DNA from 4 places in the Arthrobacter sp. KNU40 genome. Region 1 is predicted to be linked to each of the others. Evidence: predicted binding sites of a transcription regulator. Region 1 holds the regulator's gene; each other region holds the start of a gene.

Region 1 (3,277 bases):
ACCGAGCTTGTCCCGCAGCTTCGCGAACATACCGCCGCTGGCCACAAGCTTGCCTTCGGTGAACTGCTCTCCGCGCAATTTTGCCAGTTGGCGAAGCAGGTCTTCCTGTGCGGCGTCGAGCTTGCCGGGCGTCTCAACGTGCAGGTGCACCTTGAGGTCTCCCCTGCCGTAGCCGCGGAGATGGGTGACGCCGAGTCCACGCAGGGTGATGACTTCGCCGGACTGCGTGCCGGACTTGACGTCAATCTCCTGGGGACCGTCGAAAGTCTCAAGCTGCAGCTCAGTACCCAGTGCCGCGGCAGTCATGGGAACGCTCAGCGTGGCGTGAAGGTCGTCGCCTTCGCGGATGTAGGTGGAGTCACTGTTGACCCGGATCTCCACGTAGAGGTCACCGGGAGGACCGCCCGCAGGACCTGCTTCGCCTTGCGACGACAGCTGGATGCGGGTCCCGGTAGCGACGCCGCCGGGCACCTTGACGGTCAGTGAACGGCGGCTGCGGATGCGGCCCTGGCCGTTGCACTCATTGCAAGGATCCTTGATGATCGAGCCGAAACCTTCGCACGATCCACACGGTGCGGCTGTCATGACCTGGCCGAGGATCGAGCGTACAGCCCGCTGGACCTGGCCCGAGCCGCCACAGATGTCGCAGCGCTCCGGGTGGGTGCCCGGACGGCAGCATGAGCCTTCGCACGTGGGACAGATGACAGCGGTGTCCACCTCAAGCTTCTTGTTGACACCAAACACGGCCTCACGCAAGTCGATGCGAACGCTGATCAGGGCGTCCTGCCCGCGGCGCATACGTGATGCGGGGCCTTGCATGCCGCCGCCTCCTCCGCCGAAGAAGGTATCGAAGATGTCCTGGAAGGCGAATCCCTGGCCCGCGTATCCTCCGCCGAAACCGTTGTCGGTCCCGTTCTCGTTGCCAGTTGCGTCGTAGACACGGCGCTTCTGGGGGTCGGAGAGGACCTCGTAAGCGTGGGTCACCGCCTTGAATTCCTCGGCTGCGCCGGCCCCGGGGTTCACATCGGGGTGCAGCTTACGTGCGAGTTTGCGGTAGGCCTTTTTGATCTCCTCGCCGGTTGCTTCCGGCGAGACGCCCAGAACGTCATAGTGACTGCTCAAAGTCGGTATCTCTTCCTTGTTTACGGTTCCACTGCGTTTCTTGCGAGGCGCCCTCCAGCCGAGGCTGTCAGCCGCCCAGAATGCGGGAAAGGTAGCGTGCGACGGCACGGACGGCCGCCATGGTGTTGGGGTAGTCCATGCGGGTGGGTCCAAGAATGCCGATCTTGGCGCTGCTGCCCGGACCGTAGCCCGTGGCAACCACCGAAGCCTCCGAGAGGCCGTCATAGGGGTTTTCGCGGCCGATGCTCACCGTGACGCCGCGGGGGTCTTCCGCCATATCCGACAACAGCCGCAACATGACCACCTGCTCCTCAAGCGCTTCGAGGACCGGACCGATGCTCAGCGGGAAGTCCACGTTGGAGCGGGCCAGGTTGGCCGTGCCTGCCATGACCATGCGCTCGTCGCGGCTCCGCTCGGCAAGCCTTTCCAGGCCATGGGCAAGGGCGCCTGCAAGGTTGCGAAGCGTCGGCGGGCACAAGGCAACCACCGAAGGCAGGACTTGCGGCATGAGGTCGAGCTGGGAGCCGGCAATGCTTCCAAGGAACCGCGCGCGCAAGGCCATGAGCTCTTCGTCGGTGGCGTCCGTCGCTGCGTGCACAACGCCCTGTTCCACCTTGCCAGAATCGGCGATCAATACCACCAAGACCTGACGCGGTGCCAAAAGGACAAACTCAATGTGCCGGACACGCGCGCGGCTCAGGTGCGGGTACTGGACGACGGCGACCTGGTTGGTCAGTTGGGAGAGGAGCCGGACAGTGCGCTCAAGGATGTCCTCAACGTCGTCGGGTCCCTCAAGCAAGGAATGGATAGCCCGGCGCTCGGCAGCCGAAAGCGGCTTGACCTCGGAGATGCGGTCGACGAACAGGCGGTAGCCTTTGTCCGTTGGAATGCGGCCGGCACTCGTGTGCGGCGCGGCAATGAGGCCTTCTTCTTCAAGAAGTGCCATGTCATTGCGGATGGTGGCGCTCGACACTCCCAAATGGTGCCGTTCGACCAAGGCTTTGGAGCCGACGGGCTCGCGGGAGTGAACGTAGTCCTCCACGATGGCGCGTAACACTTCAAGCTTGCGTGGTTCGCTCACTGCCCACCTCCAATCAACATTTCAACAATTAGCACTCAACATGCCCAAGTGCTAACAAGTCTAGTATGAGCCACCTCGTTGTTAGCATTGGTACCGCTCGCGGCGAACATGATTCCCGCGAGGCCGTGGGTAATGCCACGGACCGTCAACGATCCCCCTAGCGCAAAGTGGTGTGAAGACCGTGTCTTACGACAATTGGGGCCCGCAAGACCTCACCTCGTCTGCCAAACGGCAACTGCCTGAGGTGCCCGTTGAACGCGGGATGGTTCTCGAGGACGTGCAGTCCGGTTGGGTCGGGGCCGTGACCAGGGTGGAGAAGTCCGGGGGCATGCACATTGTGGTGCTTGAGGATCGGCGGGGAAAGGCCAAATCGTTCCGGCTCGGATTCGGATTCCTCCTGGAGGGACAAGCAGTGAAGCTCGTGCCGCCGGCTCCACGCGCCGCGTCCGCCAAGGCCGCGGCGCAAGCAGGCAGGACGGCATCGGGATCCGTCCGCGTCGCCGGGCAGCGGGCCCAAGTCGCCAAGGCGAGCCGGATCTGGGTGGAAGGCAAGCACGACGCCGAACTCGTGGAAAAGGTGTGGGGAGATGATCTCCGGGTGGAGGGCATCGTCGTCGAGCCCTTGCACGGCGTGGACGATCTCAAGGCCGCCATCGCCGGGTTCTCCCCCGGCCCGGGCCGCCGGCTCGGAATCCTCGTGGACCACTTGGTACCGGATTCGAAGGAGTCGCGGATTGCTGCCGAAGCCATGACGCTGCCGGGCGCCGCGGGAAACGTCCTGATCGTGGGACATCCCTACGTGGACGTCTGGCAGGCAATCCGGCCCAAGGTGTTGGGGATCGAGCAATGGCCAACCATCGCGCGCGGCACGGATTGGAAGACCGGCATCCTGAGGTCCTTCGGCTGGCCGCATGAGACGGCCGAAGATGTCGGGCTGGGTTGGCAAAAGCTTCTTGGCGCCGTCCACAGCTACGCCGATTTGGAGCCCTCGTTGCTGGGCCGCGTGGAAGAAGTGATCGATTTCCTGACTGTTCCGTGACGATTGCGCGCCCCGGGCAGAGGAGTTGGTCGGCT
Region 2 (3,277 bases), 1.9 Mb from region 1:
GAGTTGGCAGCAGCCAAGTTGGCCGTCAAGCAAATCAATGATGCAGGCGGATACAAGGGCCATCCCGTCGAGTTGCTTCCGGCATCGGCGGCCAGCGAAAGCAGCAGCGCTAGCCAGGCAGCCAGCGCGGCGGCTTTCACTGCCGATACCGCGGCGCAAGCCAAGGCGTTGCTATCAGCCCACGCCGACGTCGTTGTGGGGCCGACGGATTCCAGCCATGCGCCCGCCGCCATCGATGTTCTGTCTCCTGCCCGGATTCCACTTATCTCACCGGCCAACACGGCGTCAGGACTCAGCAGCTACAAGAACGGCGGCTTCTACTTCCGCACTACGGCCGCCGATGCCGCACAGGGCAGCGTCCTGGCGAAGCTTGCCCACGACGCCGGCGCCAAGAGGATTTCCGTCCTGCATGAAGCCGGGGACTACGGAACACGTGTCTCCGGAGCGGTCATGGACGCTGCCCGCAGCCTCGGAATGGACGCCGTGTCCAACGCGGAATTCGCGGCCGGCAAAGCAGCTCCCGCCGCGGCGGGCATCAAGTCCGGCACACCGGACGCCGTCGTCGTGGTTGCCCGTGACGGTGCCCAAGGCGCCCTGGCCGAGCTCCTGAACGCGGGGCTGAGCGGCAAGAGCCTGATTTTGAGCGACGGTGCCATCCGCCAATACGGAACCGCACTCGGTGCCGGTGGCCTCAACGGCGCGCGGGGGATTCTTCCAGGTGTCTTCCCGAGCGCGGCGTTCCAAGCCGATCTGACTGGCATCGACCCCAAACTCAAGGACACGACGTACGCCGCCGAGACGTACGACGCCGTTACCCTCGCGGCGCTTGCGGCCGCAGCGGCGGGCGACGACGCCGGCGGCTCGATCGCGGCCTGGCTCACCACAGTGTCCGGCGGGACGCGTCCGACGTCGGGCGATGCGGCAACGAAAGAACGCACGTCTTGTACGTCATACAAGGACTGCGTCGAGCTGCTGAAGGAGGGCAAGCTCCCGGATTACGACGGCGAGTCCGGCACCATCGGGTTCGACGCCAACGGCGACGTCACCTCGTCGAATTACATGGTCTTCACCTACGGGGCAGACAACACTGCGCGGGTGAGCGGCAAGGAGACGGCCTCACGGACTCCGTGACGGCTTGTGCCCGTAGCGAATTCCCTTGGCGTGGCGAGTAGTTTCCAGCTCTTGCTGCTTGCACTCTCCTCGGGTGAGTGCTAATTATTGATTAGCACTCTCAAGCACTGACTGCTAATTCTTCCCGGCTCCGGCCGTATGGAAACAGTGGCGGTGCCTGAGAGAACAAAGAAAACCTTGCTGGGGTGAGGTCCGGAGCACGCGGCATACAGAGGCCGAATGTGAAGGATCGTCCGTCGCGGGCACCGCAGTGAAGGCACCTTCTTAACGACTGTCCCGAAAGGACTACCGCCGTTATGGCCAAGATCATTGCATTTGATGAAGAGGCACGCCGCGGTCTCGAGCGGGGTCTGAACATCCTCGCCGACGCCGTCAAGGTCACCCTCGGCCCGCGTGGACGCAACGTCGTCCTCGAAAAGAAGTGGGGCGCCCCCACGATCACCAACGATGGTGTTTCCATCGCCAAGGAGATCGAGCTGGACGACCCGTTCGAGAAGATCGGCGCCGAGCTGGTCAAGGAAGTTGCCAAGAAGACGGATGACGTCGCTGGCGACGGCACCACCACCGCCACCGTCCTGGCCCAGGCACTGGTCAAGGAAGGCCTGCGCAACGTAGCTGCCGGCGCCGACCCGCTGTCCCTCAAGCGCGGCATCGAAAAGGCTGTTGAAGCCGTTATCCGCGAGCTGCTTGCTTCCGCAAAGGAAATCGAGACCAAGGAAGAGATCGCGGCCACGGCTTCCATCTCTGCCGGCGACACCGAAATCGGTAACCTCATTGCTGAAGCCCTGGACAAGGTCGGCAAGGAAGGCGTCATCACGGTCGAGGAGTCCAACACCTTCGGTCTTGAGCTGGAACTCACCGAAGGCATGCGCTTCGACAAGGGCTACATCTCCGCTTACTTCGTCACCGACGCAGAGCGCCAGGAAACCATCCTTGAAGACCCGTACATCCTGATCGTCAACTCCAAGATCTCCAACGTGAAGGAACTCGTTGCGGTCCTGGAGAAGGTCATGCAGTCGAACAAGCCGCTGCTGATCATCGCTGAGGACATCGAGGGCGAGGCCCTGGCCACCCTGATCGTCAACAAGATCCGTGGCACCTTCAAGTCCGTTGCCGTCAAGGCTCCGGGCTTCGGTGACCGCCGCAAGGCACAGCTCGCCGACATCGCTATCCTCACCGGTGGCCAGGTCATCTCCTCGGAGGTCGGCCTCAGCCTCGAGAACGCAACCCTCGAACTGCTCGGCAACGCCCGCAAGGTTGTTGTCACCAAGGACGAGACCACCATCGTCGAAGGTGCCGGCGACGCCGACGCCATCGCCGGTCGTGTTGCACAGATCCGTGCCGAGATCGAGAACTCCGATTCCGACTACGACCGCGAGAAGCTGCAGGAGCGCCTGGCCAAGCTGGCCGGCGGCGTTGCAGTCATCAAGGCCGGTGCCGCAACCGAGGTAGAGCTCAAGGAGCGCAAGCACCGCATTGAGGACGCAGTCCGCAACGCGAAGGCTGCCGTTGAAGAAGGCATCGTCGCCGGTGGTGGCGTTGCCCTCATCCAGGCCGGTGCCAAGGCATTCGCCAACCTGCAGCTCGAAGGCGACGAAGCAACGGGCGCCAACATCGTCCGCGTTGCCATCGACGCTCCGCTCAAGCAGATCGCTTACAACGCTGGCCTCGAGCCGGGCGTTGTCATCGACAAGGTCCGCGGCCTGCCGTCGGGCCACGGCCTGAACGCTGCAACCGGCGTTTACGAGGACCTGCTGGCCGCCGGCGTCAACGACCCCGTAAAGGTCACCCGCTCGGCTCTCCAGAACGCTGCGTCCATCGCTGGTCTGTTCCTGACCACCGAGGCCGTTGTTGCCGACAAGCCGGAGAAGAACGCTCCGTCTATGGGTGGCGGCGACGACATGGGCGGCATGGGCGGCTTCTAAGCCCCCGCGCCGGCTCACCAGCCTCACGCACGACGACGGTCCCCGCTTCAGGTGGGGGCCGTCGTCGCCGTTTAACGACGCCCGCTCACTTGTGTGGGGTTTTGGCCCGATGCTCGCTCACTTGTGTGGGGTTTTGGCCCGACGCTCGCTCACTGCCTCGCGGTCCGGGAGTGTCGGGGCGGTCTGGCAGGATGGAAACCATGACGATTATTGCTGCCGCC
Region 3 (3,277 bases), 1.3 Mb from region 1:
CGGATCACCGCGCCATCCGGTTCGTAGAGGTATCCCTCCACGGGCCCGACGTCGGGCACCGGGCCGCCGTCGAAGTCTTCGCCGCTGGTGATCTCGGCGGCGCCCTGCGGCCCGAGCACCAGGGCAGCGCGGCGGATGCCGGGACGGGCGACGTCGTTGAACCACAGCGTGACTTCCGTGACGTCCCCTCCCACCGAGATCCACTGTGCCTCGCAGCCGGTTGGAACCGATTCGTGCGGCATTCCCGGACCCATCTTGACCCCGACGGACTTGCCGGTGGCGGCCAACGATTCAACGAAGGACAACGGCGGCGAGAACGCCTCGGGGTCCCAGATCCTTTTGGTTCCCGACGACGACGTCGTGCGTCGGGCCGGATCGAGCCACACGCCGTCGACCCCGTCGAGGGGCACCGAGGTTGCGTCGGAGTGCACTACCGTCGCGTGCGGGAAAGGAATGAGGTTGATGGTGGCGCAGGCTGCGGTGGTCTCGTCGAGCTCCACGGCGGTGACCTTGATGTCCATGGAGGCCATGGCCATGGAATCTGCTCCAAGCCCGCAGCCGAGGTCCGCGACGTGCTGCGTGCCGGCGTTGGCGAAGCGTTCGGCATGCCTGGCCGCAACATTGAGCCGGGTGGCCTGCTCCAGGCCGGCTTGTGTGAAGAGCATCTGCCGGGCGAATTCGCCGAACTTGGCCTCGGCCCGGGTGCGGAGCCTGGATTGGGTGAGGACGGCGGCAACGAGCGCAGGGGAGTGGCCGTCTTTGCGCAGGCGGGCATTCAGGGCGAAGGCTTCGTCATCGCGGTACGGTCCCAAGGACGCGAGCAGTTCCCAACCTTCCGTTGTCAGCAAGGGGGCGATCTGTTCCTGCGGTGTGTCAGCCATGGGAACTAGCCTAGTGCTCGCCCGTCATACGGGGTCGGGAGGGATCCGGGAGCGCTCGGGCGGATAGGGTTGATGCCATGGAAGACAACCCAGTACGCCAGCCTGACGACGCCAATGGATCTCCCTCTGCCCCCGATAAACGTCCCTTCGCCGGAAATCTCTCCAGTTATGCCCGTCCTGCGCTCATCGTGGGTGCCTTGATTGCCATTGTCTGCATCGCGCTGTTGATCATTATTTTCTTCCTAGACTCTTTCAACGCGGCCACCTACTCCATGACCGGAAAGAGCGTCCAGGACGCCACGGATGAGGCCCGGGACATCCGTGACACCTACGCCGGTGCCCGCATTGGAGCGATCGTCGGGCTGGTGGTATTCGGCGTCGTCGCACTCGCCAGCGGCGTGGTGCTCTATCTGAACCGCGGAACCGCACGGACGGAAGAGTACGACGACGGCGAGGACGTTGACTTCGACGACCTCGCCGGGCAATAAGCGTGTGAGCCGGAAGCCGCCATTGGACGTTCACCCGTGACGGAATTCTGGCACTCGCCTTGACCGAGTGCTAATGCTTACATAGAGTCTTGATTAGCACTCTCCCTAGGCGGGTGCTAATCATGCCGCCAGGCACTTACCGGCACCGCGACGACGGTAAGCCCGCCACGGCACCCCTGGTTTGATAGTCCATGTACTACCTCACGTAAAGGAGAGATCCGAGTGTCGGTCTCCATTAAGCCTCTCGAGGATCGCATTGTTGTCCGCCCGCTCGAAGCAGAGCAGACCACGGCTTCCGGCCTGGTCATCCCGGACACTGCACAGGAAAAGCCGCAGGAAGGCGAAGTTGTTGCAGTTGGCCCCGGCCGCTTCGATGACAACGGCAACCGCGTGCCCGTCGACGTAACCGTTGGCGACGTCGTCATCTACTCCAAGTACGGCGGAACTGAAGTCAAGACCGGCGGCAACGAATACCTCGTTCTGTCCGCCCGCGACGTTCTGGCGATCGTCGTTAAGTAATTCCCTGGATCCCGCATCGCAGATTAAGTCGGACTTCTTCCGGTCGAATCAGCGGTGCGGGTTTTCCGTCTTGAAAGGACACAACCATGGCAAAGCAGCTTGCGTTTAACGACGCTGCCCGTCGCTCGCTCGAAGCAGGCATTGACAAGCTCGCCAACACCGTCAAGGTCACCCTTGGCCCGCGTGGCCGCAACGTCGTTCTGGACAAGAAGTGGGGAGCTCCCACCATCACCAACGACGGCGTGACGATCGCCCGCGAAGTCGAACTCGACGACCCGTATGAGAACCTTGGTGCGCAGCTGGCCAAGGAAGTCGCCACCAAGACCAATGACGTCGCAGGCGACGGCACCACCACGGCCACCGTACTGGCACAGGCACTCGTCAAGGAAGGCCTGCGCAACGTTGCCGCCGGAGCCGCCCCTGGCGAAATCAAGCGCGGCATCGAGGTTTCGGTCCAGGCCGTGGCCGCCCGCCTTCTTGAGAACGCCCGCGAAGTAGAAGGCACCCAGGTTGCCAGCGTTGCCGCGATCTCCGCCCAGAGCGATGAGGTTGGCGAACTCCTCGCCGAGGCTTTCGGCAAGGTCGGCAAGGATGGTGTCATCACCATCGAAGAGTCCTCCACCACGCAGACCGAACTGGTCCTCACCGAGGGCATGCAGTTCGACAAGGGTTACCTGTCCCCGTACTTCGTCACTGACGCGGAACGCCAGGAAGCTGTTCTGGAAGACGCGCTCATCCTGATCAACCAGGGCAAGATCTCCTCGCTGCAGGAATTCCTGCCGCTCCTCGAGAAGGCCCTGCAGGCTGCCAAGCCGCTCTTCATCATTGCCGAGGACATCGACGGCGAGGCACTGTCCACGCTGATCGTGAACCGTATCCGTGGCACCCTGAACGTCGTTGCCGTCAAGGCTCCGGGCTTCGGTGACCGCCGCAAGGCCATGCTGCAGGACATTGCCACACTGACCGGCGCACAGGTTGTCTCCCCGGAGCTCGGCCTGTCCCTCGACCAGGTTGGCCTGGAGGTCCTCGGCAGCGCCCGCCGGATCACCGTCACCAAGGACAACACCACCATCGTTGACGGCGCCGGCACTCCCGAGGACGTCGCGGCCCGCGTCGCCCAGATCCGTGCAGAGCTGACCCGCACCGACTCCGATTGGGACCGGGAAAAGCTGCAGGAAAGGCTTGCAAAGCTGGCAGGCGGCATCGGCGTGATCAAGGTCGGCGCAGCCACCGAGGTCGAGCTCAAGGAAAAGAAGCACCGTATCGAGGACGCAGTGTCCTCCACGCGTGCTGCCCTTGAAGAAGGCATCGTCTCCGGCGGTGGCTCTGCCCTTATCCACGCCCTCAAGGCACTGGACGAGGACGCTGCCGTCAAGGCACTGGAAGGCG
Region 4 (3,277 bases), 360 kb from region 1:
GGGCGCGGATGATCGCTCCGGCCGCCGCGGGCGTGTCAATGCTTGCCGTGTTCGTCAAACGTCTTCCTTCACGATTTCATTATGTCACCGAATGGTGACAGCAGTGACCTGTCGAACTTGTCTGTCAGCAAACTAAATTGCTTGATGCGTTGATATCAACGGGCATCGATATGAACCGGACTCTTCCAGAAGACAGCATCCGTCGGGCGGGTCAGTCAGCGGATGAGGCGCACGCCTCCATACCGGACAGTGTCCGGCGAGGGCCCGAGTTGGACCCTCATCGTCACGGACTCGGTCATGATGTCAGCCGGAGCGGTGTGGAAATCCATTAACAGCCAGAAATAGCTTAGGTCCGTTATCGCGGCCGGCCAGACCGTGAATTCCTTCTCCGCCAGGGGGGTCCGCCGGGGTTTGGGCGCTGCTGTTGAGGATGTGGTCCACGGCGGCTGGTCCTGTCGTGCGCAGGCCGTGGAAGACTCTCTTTTTGCTCTTCCCGTTGTTTTCCGTGCGAAGGCCGGCGAGGCGCAGGGCGGTGCGGAAGGCGTGGTCGTGGAGGGGGATTTTGCGGTTCAGGGAGCACGAGCTGACGTAGAGCCCGTAGAGCGCGTCGGCGTTGATCCCTGACTCGCTTGGGTCATCGTGAACAATGCATTCCTGGAGGAACTGGCTGATCTGTGGAGGGGTCATGGTGTGCTCCGGGGAACGGTTTTCAGGGTTGGGTTCCGTAGATGAATTCCTTGGCGTGTGCGACGGCTTTTCGGAAGGCGTCGTTGCGCAGGCTGGCTTGCCCGGGGTTTTTGGGGTCGGTTTCGAGGTAGTTTGTGTAGCCGGGCCGCAGGATCCAGATGTCGCCGGCCGGGGGTAGGTAGAACACGGCGAAGGAGCGGTGCTGGGGGTCTTCGGTCCAGATGGGGACGACCGCGACTGCGGCGCCGGTGTCCGGGTTGATCCATTGGGCCCGGGGGGTGGGTTGTTCGTGGGTTTCGGGGTCCAGGAACGGGGCTGTTCCTTTGCCCCACCGTTTTTCGAAGCGTTCGTAGAACGCGGGCATCAGTTGGTTGTCGTAGGGTCGCCAGGCACTCATGGGGGCTCCTTGGGCTGGTGTGGTTTTCCGGCTCTCAGCGCCTGATCTGCAGGATGAGCGTGTAGCGGGTTGGCGGATATGACGGTTGCCGGAGCGGCGTTCCCGGGGACCGTCGGGCGGGCGGCTCCCAGATGACCGGTCCGATCAGCAGCGCCGTGGCGGGAGGCAACTGCCTTGGGATCCGAACGGGGCCGGGGCGTTGCGGCGTGGCGTTCGCGGCTGGACGCGGGTGCTCCCGGTCGTAGGCGCCCCGCTTTTCCGGGTTGCCGAGGATGGCGTAGGCGGCCATGATGTCCCGGAGCTCCTGCAGCTCTTTTTGGGTCTTCGTCTCCGGTTCCGTCGGGCCGGGGCCGGTGGGGTGTTCGCGGGCCGCCCGGGTGTCGGGGTGCCGGCTGCGGATGAGCGTGCGGTAGGCGCGGGTCACCTCGCGTGCCGTGGCGGTGGGGGCGATCTGCAGGGTCTCGTAAAGGTCGGGGCCGTTGTTCCTCATGGTTGGCGGTGGTGTGTGTTTTGGATGCGGGGTGTTTCCGTGGGCGGGGATGGTCCCCGGCCTGTTCGGCCGGGGACCATCGTTGCGGGAGTCATCCTCGGGGCCTCATCCATCCGTGCGCTGGCTGCGCTGTGGCGTGGTCTGTGAACCCGACCGCCCTCTTTGCATGGTGGGCCGCTGTGGTGCTCCCGGTCCGGGAGGGTGCGCCGGCGGTCAGGCGTTGATTTCCTGGCGCTGTTTTCCGGTGGTTTCGATTTCGATGCGGCGCGGTTTTGCTTTTTCCGCGACCGGGATGCGCAGGGTCAGGACGCCGGCGTCGTAGTTTGCTTTGACGCCTTCGGTGTCCAGCGCGTCGCCGAGGATGAGCTGGCGGCTGAAGATGCCGCGGGGCCGTTCGGAGGCGATCAGTTCCGTGTCCTCGCCGACGGGGTCCGGGCGTTCGGCCTTGACGGTCAGGACGTTGCGTTCGACGTCGATGTCCACCGAGTCCACGTTGACTCCGGGCAGATCGAAGGCGACCACGAAGTCCTCGCCTTCCCGCCAGGCGTCCATGGGCATGGCCGCCGGCCGGGCTGTGGTGCCGAGTACCTGTTCGGCGAGCCGGTCGAGTTCACGGAAGGGGTCCGTTCGCATCAGCATGGTGTGTCACTCCTTGCAGATCGCAGTTTTTTGTTGTCAACCCAGCTGATCTATGGTGGCTGGTATATATTTCTTATAGCACTGCATATGGGTCAGGGCAAGCCTGATTTTCGAAGGATTTTGGAGGTGCCCGATGGGGCAGGCCGGGGACCGGGGGAGGGGCGTGTATGCGATTTCCGTTGCGGCCGCACTGGTGGGAACGGGTCAGCAGAACCTGCGCCTCTACGAACGCAAGGGCCTGCTGGAACCGGGCAGGACCCTGGGCGGGACCCGCCAGTACAGCGAGAACGACCTTGTGACCTTGCGGCGGATCGGGGAGCTTCTGGAATCGGGCTTGAACCTGGCCGGCATCCGGATGGTCCTGGTCCTGGAGGCCGACAACCGGCGCCTCGAGGCGGAACTCAAGTCCGCAAACGCCGCGCCGGACCGGGCCCGGCCGGAATAAGGCGGAACCGATCGCCGTCAGCTATTGAACTCTCGATGGGCGATGCTTCCTCGGCCTGCCGGTCCCGGCTCCCCGGCCCGTCATTAGTTTCTTGAGCACAGGTTCGTCCTTGCTCTGATTCAGATGGGCCGGGTGCGGTGACTGATCTGTTTGATGGTCTGCTTCGATCTAGGCGGTCAAGCCGGCGATCGAGTTATGGACGAGTGCGCACAGGCCGAAGAGGGCATGGACCTGCTAGTCCCGTGATTTTGCGGCGGAGGTGACCCCGACATACACAAGCCGGCGTTCGGAAGCGTCGGACGCATCTTGAAAGGGAGTCGCGACGATGTAGCCTTCCGTCACTCCGAATTGGGACCCGAATCTCGGGATGCTCGGCATAACCTGTGGGTACCGTTGTCGCCGTCCGGATGGGCTCTGCTTCTTCTTGCCAAGGCAACCCGTCCAGACTCGTACTTGGCCGGTCCGGGGTTCGTTAGTTGTTGGCTGCGGCATAGAGGTTCAGGCTGGCGGAAAACACGATCCAGGAAATATAAGGCAGCATGAGCAGTCCTGCTGTTGTGTTAATGGGACCGAAGAGGATGACGGTGGCTGTCGCGGCCAGGGCCAGTGCGGCGATCAG

What was found. Region 1 encodes HrcA, which represses chaperone genes, less so after heat shock. Its sites were predicted from a motif close to TTNGCACTCGNNNNNNNCGAGTGCNAA; they were not measured.
Region 2: a site for HrcA is predicted at 1,189-1,215, ahead of groL (chaperonin GroEL). Genes of this name have one in related genera too.
Region 3: a site for HrcA is predicted at 1,417-1,443, ahead of groES (co-chaperone GroES). Genes of this name have one in related genera too.
Region 4: a site for HrcA is predicted at 2,289-2,315, ahead of ACSKT0_RS10465 (Hsp20/alpha crystallin family protein). Genes of this name have one in related genera too.

Annotation. Positions count from the first base shown of each region.
Region 1 covers NZ_CP195850.1:2,632,126-2,635,402, forward strand. Annotated here, with positions in the region: gene dnaJ (molecular chaperone DnaJ) at 1-1,122, opposite strand, end outside; gene hrcA (heat-inducible transcriptional repressor HrcA) at 1,190-2,203, opposite strand; gene ACSKT0_RS12145 (DUF3097 domain-containing protein) at 2,385-3,242, shown strand.
Region 2 covers NZ_CP195850.1:779,301-782,577, forward strand. Annotated here, with positions in the region: gene ACSKT0_RS03765 (ABC transporter substrate-binding protein) at 1-1,131, shown strand, start outside; gene groL (chaperonin GroEL) at 1,428-3,056, shown strand; gene ACSKT0_RS03775 (RNase H family protein) at 3,257-3,277, shown strand, end outside.
Region 3 covers NZ_CP195850.1:3,936,020-3,939,296, reverse strand. Annotated here, with positions in the region: gene ACSKT0_RS18290 (THUMP-like domain-containing protein) at 1-881, opposite strand, end outside; gene ACSKT0_RS18285 (hypothetical protein) at 959-1,369, shown strand; gene groES (co-chaperone GroES) at 1,592-1,888, shown strand; gene groL (chaperonin GroEL) at 1,975-3,277, shown strand, end outside.
Region 4 covers NZ_CP195850.1:2,275,601-2,278,877, forward strand. Annotated here, with positions in the region: gene ACSKT0_RS10445 (helix-turn-helix domain-containing protein) at 1-58, opposite strand, end outside; gene ACSKT0_RS10450 (hypothetical protein) at 304-687, opposite strand; gene ACSKT0_RS10455 (hypothetical protein) at 710-1,084, opposite strand; gene ACSKT0_RS10460 (J domain-containing protein) at 1,119-1,574, opposite strand; gene ACSKT0_RS10465 (Hsp20/alpha crystallin family protein) at 1,788-2,213, opposite strand; gene ACSKT0_RS10470 (MerR family transcriptional regulator) at 2,347-2,658, shown strand; gene ACSKT0_RS10475 (TspO/MBR family protein) at 3,131-3,277, opposite strand, start outside.